4 regions of the Pseudomonas fluorescens group sp. PF-1 genome follow, and region 3 is predicted to be linked to each of the others. Evidence: predicted binding sites of a transcription regulator. Region 3 holds the regulator's gene; each other region holds the start of a gene.
The links. The regulator FliA, encoded in region 3, starts transcription of late flagellar genes. The targets are predictions, from matches to a motif close to CTAAAGTTTNNNNNNNNNNNGCCGNTAA.
Positions count from the first base shown of each region.

Region 1: flgM (flagellar biosynthesis anti-sigma factor FlgM) is a predicted target of FliA. The motif match lies at 1,233-1,260, and genes of this name have one in related genera.
Region 2: ACX3YD_RS08465 (methyl-accepting chemotaxis protein) is a predicted target of FliA. The motif match lies at 1,113-1,140, and genes of this name have one in related genera.
Region 4: motA (flagellar motor stator protein MotA) is a predicted target of FliA. The motif match lies at 1,234-1,261, and genes of this name have one in related genera.

Region 1 covers NZ_JBTMNG010000001.1:1,291,858-1,294,057, reverse strand. The annotation lists gene ACX3YD_RS06175 (chemotaxis protein CheV) at 1-271, opposite strand, end outside; gene flgA (flagellar basal body P-ring formation chaperone FlgA) at 355-1,116, shown strand; gene flgM (flagellar biosynthesis anti-sigma factor FlgM) at 1,297-1,623, shown strand; gene ACX3YD_RS06160 (flagella synthesis protein FlgN) at 1,673-2,140, shown strand.
Region 2 covers NZ_JBTMNG010000001.1:1,780,266-1,782,465, forward strand. The annotation lists gene ACX3YD_RS08465 (methyl-accepting chemotaxis protein) at 1-1,080, opposite strand, end outside; gene ACX3YD_RS08470 (CPBP family glutamic-type intramembrane protease) at 1,186-1,977, opposite strand; gene acnA (aconitate hydratase AcnA) at 2,170-2,200, opposite strand, start outside.
Region 3 covers NZ_JBTMNG010000001.1:1,501,472-1,503,671, reverse strand. The annotation lists gene ACX3YD_RS07145 (chemotaxis response regulator CheY) at 1-305, opposite strand, end outside; gene fliA (RNA polymerase sigma factor FliA) at 471-1,211, opposite strand; gene fleN (flagellar synthesis regulator FleN) at 1,208-2,038, opposite strand; gene flhF (flagellar biosynthesis protein FlhF) at 2,155-2,200, opposite strand, start outside.
Region 4 covers NZ_JBTMNG010000002.1:849,925-852,124, reverse strand. The annotation lists gene motB (flagellar motor protein MotB) at 1-311, opposite strand, end outside; gene motA (flagellar motor stator protein MotA) at 314-1,165, opposite strand; gene ACX3YD_RS18575 (HDOD domain-containing protein) at 1,331-2,200, shown strand, end outside.

The DNA of each region.
Region 1 (2,200 bases), 210 kb from region 3:
AGGGATTGTTCTTGTCTTTCAAACCACCCGAGCCGGTCGCCATCGCCAGATCAAGGATCGGAATGGTCGCCCCCCGAATATTCGCCACGCCGCACACGACAGGACTGGACTTGGGCATCAGCGTCAATTGGGGGCATTGCAGCACCTCCCGAACCTTGAATACGTTGATCCCATACAGCTGCTGGCCGTCAAGACGGAACAACAACAGCTCAAGGCGATTCTGCCCCACCAGTTGCGTGCGCTGGTTTACCGAATCCATTACACCAGCCATGCCCAGACTCCTACACCAACGCTAAGTGTTGTTGCGACGCACATTCATCTCTAAACGGCACGGCGCTTGCTTTTTATCTCTCTATGAACACAGAACCGACATTTTTTCGACGCCTGACCACACCCTACCGCAAATTGCTCGGCGTGTTGGCGGCCGTATGCCTGTTCAACGCTGGCAGCCCTGCCCTTGCTGACGCGGTTACCTTGCCTGACATGCTTATCGGCGTCACTCAGGGCTTTCTTGAGTTCACCGTAGAAGACTATCTGGCCACCAGTCAAACGGAAGGTCGCTACGAAATCCAGGTCAATCAGCTTGATCCCCGATTGCGCATGCCAATGTGCGACAAGGAATTGACAGCCTCGCTGGAGAGTCCGGCCAAGCCGTTGGGGCGGGTAACGGTCAAGGTTCGCTGCGAAGGCGCTTCGCCCTGGACGGTGTTCGTACCCGCTCAAGTACGCCTGTTTCGCGACGTCGTGACCACCACTCGACCGCTGCGCCGTGCCGGCATTGTCGAGCCTGGCGACGTCACCTTGCGAGAGCGTGACATCAGCCTGATCAGCCAGGGCTATCTGACATCGGTGGATCAGGCGATCGGACAAAGACTGACCCGACCAACGGTCACTGACCAGGTCATTACCCTGGTGCACATCGAGCAGGCCGAAGTCATTCGCAAGGGCGATCAGGTGGTGATTACCGCGCGCAGCGGTACGCTCAGTGTGAGAATGCCTGGCGAGGCACTGGCCAGCGGTGGCCTGAACGAACAGATCCGGGTCAAGAACCTCAACTCCCAGCGAGTCATCAAGGCGCAGGTCACCGCGCCAGGTCAGGTGGAAGTGTCCATGTAGGGTTCTCTATTCCTGGCGCTCGCGGCTCAAGAGGATGGCGCTAACCAAGGCTGTTCCCTAAACTGTTCCCCATTCAGGGCGGGCACTGACGCGCGCAAGCTCATTGATAAACGGGCCTAAAGTTTTTCAGGGAATGGCCGAAACCATGGCAAGCGTCCAAATTCCCAGAGGTTTTTTATCATGGTCATCGATTTCAGCCGTTTGAACAGTTCCTCGTCACTTACGGGCAGTACACGTACCAGCGCAAGCAAGGCAGCGGCCGAGGCCGATAAATCCGCGTCGCTGAATACCCCGGCCGAACAGGCCAGTACCGTCAAAAGCGGGGAATCGGTACATCTCAGCAATGAGGCTCAACAGTTGCAAAAGGTCACTGATACGCTGCGCGATCAACCTGTCGTCGACAACGCCCGCGTGGCTGCGTTGAAAGCAGCGATTGCCGATGGCAGCTACAAAGTCGACAGCAACCGTATAGCCAGCAAACTGCTCAACTTCGAAGCCCAGCGCTAGGCCCAAGGCCTGCGCCAGGCTTTTGGACGCTTAAAACCCAAGGCCAGCCATGCAAGACACTAATTTACTGCAACTGATCATCGACGATTTTGCTCCAGCGCAACAATTGCTGGAGTTACTGCAGACCGAGTCCCTCGCCTTGCATGGTCGCGACATGCCTCTGCTCGAAAACGTTCTGGCGCAGAAACAGGCATTGATCATCTTGCTCGAACAGCATGGCCGCAAGCGCAGCGAGATCCTCGCCAGCCTCAACCTGCCTGCCAACCGCAGCGGCCTGGAACAATTGGCCAGCCAGTCAAGCGTTGGCGAAGCATTGCTGGCGCAAAGCGATGTGCTGACCAACCTCCTGGCCCAGTGCCACACGACCAATGCCAGCAACGGACAGTCGATCCTGATACAGCAGGCCGCTACGGCTACCCAGCTGAAAATTCTTACCGGCGGCGAACCTCCCGCGCTCTACGATGCCAGCGGATCATTCTCCAAGCTTGTGAAACCGCGCCCGCTCAGTCAGGCTTAAGCTTGTCGATGAGCACGCTCTATCAAGACGCGAAACATGCTGGCAAAATGCCCGCTAGCC
Region 2 (2,200 bases), 280 kb from region 3:
GCCTTTGATCACGTCGACCACGCCGCCGATTTCGTCGCTGTCCTTGGCCAGTTGGGTCACGGTCTGGCCGGTTTCCCCGACCACCACCGACAGGCGCTGAATGGCTTCGCGGGTTTCCCCGGCGATGTCACGGCCGCGACTGGTCAGGCGATTGGCTTCCTGGGTAGCGTCGGCGGTGCGTTGCACGTGGCTGGCGACTTCCTGGGTGGTGGCGGCCATCTCATTGACGGCGGTGGCCACCTGCTCGGTTTCGACGCGCTGGCGCTCCAGGCCCGAGGAACTGTTGTGGGCCAGGGTGTCCGATTGTTTCGCCTGATCGGTCAGGTGCTCGGCGGTGTCCTGCAGGCGGGTCAGGCAGGTTTTCAGGCGGGCTTCCTGGCTGAGGATCGACATCTCCAGACGTGCCTGGGCACCGCTGCTGTCGGTATACATCTGCGCGATCAGCGGGTCGGACGTGGTCTGCTCGGCCAGTCGCAACAAGCGCTTGATCCCGCGTTGTTGCCAGCCCAGGCCCATCAGGCCCAGGGGCACCGAGAGACCGGCGGCCAGGGCAAACCCCCAGTGGGAGTTCAGCGTGGCGCCAATCATGAAACTCAGTTGGCTGACCAGAATGAACGGCAACCAGTCCTGCAGAATCGGCAACCATTTATCGGAGGAAGGAATGGCCGACTTGCCCTGATTGATGCGCTGGTAAAGCGCTTCGGCACGGCGGATCTGCTCCGCGGTGGGCTTGACCCGCACCGACTCGTAACCGATCACCTGATTGCCTTCGAAGATCGGCGTCACATAGGCGTTGACCCAGTAGTGATCACCGCTCTTGCAGCGATTCTTGACGATACCCATCCATGGCAAGCCTTGTTTCAGTGTTGCCCACATGTGCGAGAACACCGCGGCCGGGACGTCGGGGTGACGCACCAGGTTGTGCGGGGCACGGATCAGTTCTTCCTGAGAAAACCCGCTGATGTCGACGAAGTCGTCGTTGCAGTAGGTGATCAGGCCTTTGGCATCAGTGGTGGAAATCAACCGTTGCTGAGCCGGAAAGGTCCGTTCGCGTTGTGTAATTGGTTGGTTGTTACGCATGGCTTTTTTTATCCGCAAGGCTTTCAAGTGCTGTATCGGCACCCATGGCTATTTGTTGAGACGAATTTTCGATTATCGGTGGTGCGTCGCAAAATGACCCATGCGTCAGCCGGTGAGCATTGGATAGGTGAACAGTCCGAAGTGCAGCAGGTTCAAACCGAAGTGGGTGGCGATGGCGGCAGACAGTCCGCCAAAACGGTAGGCCAGACCATAACCGACGCCGGCCAGGCTCGCCAGCAGTACCCATTGCCAGCCCGCACCGGCATGCGCCAGGCCGAACAGCAGTGAGGTGAGCAGCAGGGCGAGGTTTTCGCCATAAGCCAGGTTTTTCAGGCAACGGTTCAGGCCACCCTGTATATAGCCGCGAAAGAGAGCTTCTTCGACCAGTGTTACCAGTAGCAAGTTGTTGAGCAGCCAGATCCAGGCCTGGTCCGGCCATTTCGGCGCCCAAGCGATGACGCCCAGCAACAGCGCGCCACCCAGTGCCAGCACCGCACTCAAGGTCAACGCCAGCGCGGTGGCATACAGGGACACTCGCAACGACCGCTGGCCGACAATCCATGGGCACACCAACAATAGCCAGAAACCGATCAGGGGTTTGTCCAGATTCAGGTACATGGAAAACGGCAAGGCGTCGTCGGTGAAGCGCTGGGGGGCGATAACGCGACCATTGTAGAAACCGGGCAGCCAGTGCAGCGCCAGTGCCAGGGCCAGAAAGATGAACAGGCCGTGGCCGAGGCAGCGGCCGAACTGAATTGTTTGCTGGCGAGCGGCGAAAGCGGCCATCAGCAACAACGCTACGGAGATTCCGGCGAACCAGCCGAGGTGACCATAGGCCAGGGCCATGCCGTAGCCGAGGGAGAGCAGGGCCAGAAATGTCCATGGCAGGGCGAGCATTGCAAGTCCTTGTGTCTGACGTTCTGTGGGGTGACCCTATCTCCGGTGCAGGAGCGAGCTTGCTCGGGACAGCAGAGGGTCATTCATCATCGTCCATGAATGGTACACCGTCATCGCGAGCAGGCCCGCACATGGATTTTTGTGATCCCAAAAAAAACACCGCCCGAAGGCGGTGTCTTTGTCAGTACGCCGTCATGAGGCAATCAACTGCCGCAGCACGTAA
Region 3 (2,200 bases):
ACATAGCCGTTAACGCCCGCCTGGGCCGCTTCGATGATCTGCTCGCGCTTGGCTTCAGCGGTCACCATCAACACGGGCAGATGCTTGAGTTTTTCATCGGCACGCACGTGGCGCAGCAGATCAATACCGGTCATGCCAGGCATGTTCCAGTCCGTCACCAGAAAGTCGATGCTCCCGCTGTTGAGAACCGGAATGGCAGTAGTGCCATCGTCGGCCTCGACCGTGTTGGTGAACCCAAGGTCACGCAACAGGTTTTTTATGATCCGCCGCATCGTTGAGAAGTCATCAACGATGAGGATTTTCATGTTCTTGTCCAATTCGACCTCCAAGCAGACTAAAACGCGCCCAGCACCTGGACGCGCCATTTCAATCAATCTGGCAAAGCACTCAATGACAGTCTGGAGTACAACGGATCGAGACCGGCGCGGTTAATACCCCACCAGTCACGTCGCAGTGCCCCCACACTGCCTTCAGCGCGCTCGCCACTCTCCCAAACGCCCCCGCAAGCGGGCCGCGCACTGGCTGTGTAACTGGCTGACCCGAGATTCGCTAACCCCCAGGACCTCACCGATTTCCTTGAGATTCAACTCTTCGTCGTAGTACAGCGCCAACACCAGTCGCTCGCGCTCCGGCAAATTGGCAATCGCATCCGCCAGCGCCGCCTGGAAGCGTTCATCTTCCAGATCGCGTGACGGCTCGAGATGAGCACTCGCGCCATCCTCGTGCAGCCCTTCGTGTTCGCCGTCCTGCAACAGATCGTCGAAGCTGAACAACCGGCTGCCCAGGGTGTCGTTCAAAATCCCGTAATAATCATCGAGACTCAATTGGAGTTCGGCCGCAACTTCGTGATCTTTAGCGTCACGGCCGGTTTTAGCTTCAATCGAGCGAATTGCGTCGCTGACCATGCGCGTGTTGCGGTGAACCGAACGAGGCGCCCAGTCCCCCTTGCGCACTTCATCGAGCATGGCGCCGCGGATTCGTATGCCCGCGTACGTTTCGAAACTCGCGCCTTTGCTGGCGTCGTATTTGGCCGACACTTCCAGCAGGCCGATCATCCCGGCCTGGATCAGGTCTTCGACCTGGACACTGGCCGGCAGACGCGCCAGCAAATGGTAGGCAATGCGTTTAACCAGTGGCGCGTAACGCTCGATCAACTCGTACTGCGCGTCACGTGCCGACTTCTTGTAAAGGTTGTAACCGCTGGCGGTCATAGCACGGGTCCTGCCGTTTGTTGCACGAGGCGCTCAACGAAAAACTCCAGGTGTCCACGCGGGTTGGCAGGCAGCGGCCAGGTGTCGACTTTCTGGGCGATAGCCTTGAACGCCAGCGAGCACTTGGAGCGCGGGAACGCTTCGTAGACGGCACGTTGCTTCTGTACCGCCTTGCGTACGCTTTCGTCGTAAGGCACGGCACCGACATATTGCAGGGCGACGTCAAGAAAGCGATCCGTGACCTTGGTCAGTTTGGCGAACAGATTGCGGCCTTCCTGCGGGCTCTGCGCCATGTTGGCCAGGACCCGGAAACGGTTCATGCCGTAATCGCGGTTGAGCAATTTGATCAAGGCATAGGCGTCGGTGATCGAAGTCGGCTCATCGCAGACCACCAGCAAGACTTCCTGCGCCGCGCGGACAAAACTGACTACCGAGTCACCAATGCCCGCAGCGGTGTCGATCACCAGTACGTCGAGGTTGTCGCCGATGTCGCTGAAGGCCTGGATCAGGCCGGCGTGTTGTGCCGGACTCAGATGAACCATGCTCTGGGTGCCGGACGCGGCCGGCACGATGCGGATGCCGCCCGGCCCCTGCAACAAGACGTCACGCAGCTCGCAGCGGCCTTCGATTACGTCGGCCAGGGTACGTTTGGGTGTCAGGCCCAGGAGAGCGTCGACGTTCGCCAGCCCCAGGTCGGCGTCCAGCAGCATGACGCGACGGCCAAGCTCAGCTAAAGCCAGGGACAAGTTCACTGACACGTTAGTCTTCCCGACGCCACCTTTGCCGCCGGTCACCGCGATCACCTGTACGGGATGCATGCTGCCCATGTTATTTCTTTACCTTGTCTTGCATAGACGGAGGCCACATTACTGGCTGCGCGTTCTCAACCGGAACAATGCATGGCAGACCATCGATGTAGGTACAAAAACTATTCATTTTTACCTCAGCCAACCTGTTTGGTCGGACTGTGGTAGATGTCAGCGAACATG
Region 4 (2,200 bases), on a different contig from region 3:
ACGGTTACCTTGTCCGGTTGTGGCTGGGACTTCACCTCGGGATTGAGGGTGTTTTCCGGCGCCAGGGTCGGCGTGCCGCCCAGATCGATGATGTACGGCGTGCCGCTTTCCGAGAAGCCGATCGGGTCCTTGAAGTAACCGGCGATAGCGATCTTCTGCTCCGGCGTCGCCGTGGACAACAGCCACAACACCAGGAAGAACGCCATCATCGCCGTGGCGAAGTCGGCGAAGGCGATTTTCCAGGCGCCCCCGTGATGCCCACCGGCGTAGCGCTTGACGCGCTTGATGATTATCGGCTGATTGTTCTCCATGCTTAACGACCGCGAACCGCTTGTTCCAGCTCGGCGAAGCTAGGACGGTGCGCCGGGTACAGAACCTTGCGTCCGAACTCCACGGCCAGCGATGGCGGCATGCCGGAAGCCGAGGCGACCAGCGAGGCCTTGATGGCTTCGTAGACGTTCAGTTCTTCCTTGGAATCGTGGGCCAGGGAAGTGGCCAGCGGACCGAAGAAGCCGTAGGCGGCGAGAATACCGAAGAACGTACCGACCAGTGCCGCACCCACGTGCAGGCCGATGGACTTCTGGTCACCTTCGCCCAGGGACGCCATGGTCACCACGATACCCAGTACCGCCGCGACGATACCGAAACCGGGCATGGCGTCGGCGATGCCGTTCACGGCGTGGGATGGATGCTCCAGGTCTTCCTTGAGGCTGAAGAGTTCCATGTCAAACAGCCCTTCAAGCTCATGAGGTGCCATGTTGCCGGAAGACATGATGCGCAGGTAATCGCAGATGAACGCCGTCATGCGCTCATCCTTCAGGACCGCCGGGTACTTGGCGAAGATCGGGCTCGCGGCGGCATCTTCGATGTCACCTTCGATCGCCATCATGCCTTCACGGCGGCTCTTGTTGAGGATTTCATAGATCAGGCCCAGGACTTCAAGGTAGAAGCCGTGGCTGAAACGCGAGCTGAACATGCTCAGGGACTTCTTGAGCACGTGCATCGTCATGTAGCCGGGGTTGGCCTGCAAGAATGCGCCGAGGGCCGCGCCGCCGATGATCATCACCTCGAAAGGCTGGATCAGGGCTGCAATTTTGCCGTGGGAGAGCACGTATCCGCCGAGCACGCTCGCGAATACGACGATGATGCCGATAATTTTAGCCATAGGTAGGAGAGCACTTACTGAGTCGGGTTCAAGGTCATATTCGGAAGTTAAAAAATCTCTTCTTCTACTTATCGGCAAAACTGCGCCAGACTATAGCCAGTTCAGGCGAAAAGCCAATTTGACCCACTCCGGGCACAGTTAACGCTGACGATGATCGCCTCCAACATGGTTAACGAAACGAACGTTCCAACGCCAAAACCGACCACACTCGAAGGCTGGGTCAAGCTTCTGGATGATGTGCGCCTGCCGGTTCCCAAGGCCATCCATGACCGTGTCTGGCTGGCCATTCGCGACCATCGCAGCTCGTTGCGCGACATCGCCGAATTGATGCAGGAAAGCCCGCCCCTGGCTTTGAGCGTGATTCGCGAAGCCAACCGGCATACCCATGGCAGCATGACCGAGCCGGCGGAAAACCTTGAGGTCGCCATCAATCGTCTTGGCCTCAAACGCACTGAAGAACTGCTCGACCGGATGCCCGTACTGCCGCAAACCGACATCCCCAAAGCCCTGCGTCAATTACAGATGATCAGCCAGCATGCCACGCAACAGGCCAATGGTTTTTTTGCCAGTCGCCTGGCGCGCCTGTGGCAGGACATCTACTGGGGCAGCCTGTTGTTTCTGTCGCCGCTATGGCCACTGGCCCTGACTCACCCGCAATTGCTGGAGGACTGGGAACTGCGGGTCATTCATAAAGGCGAGTCGGCGCGCAAGGTCGAAAAGCAATTGTTTGGCGTACGCCTGCTGGACATCGGCCAGGCCCTGGCGGACATCTGGCGCCTGCCGATCTGGGTGCAGCAGGGCTACCGTCTGCTGCTCACCGAGCAACGGGAACTGGTGAAGGTTCTGCGCATTGCCCGCGACAGCGAGCATCCATTGCGCCAGCAGAACCGCCTCGATGACGATCCGACCCTGCGCCGCTGGCTCAATCAACCGGCCAATACCGTGTTGCTGGCCAATGGTCTGGCATTGTCGGCGCACCAGGCCTGGGACAGTCCGCACAGCCAGCGGTGGCAGTATCTGACCAGCCTATACCTG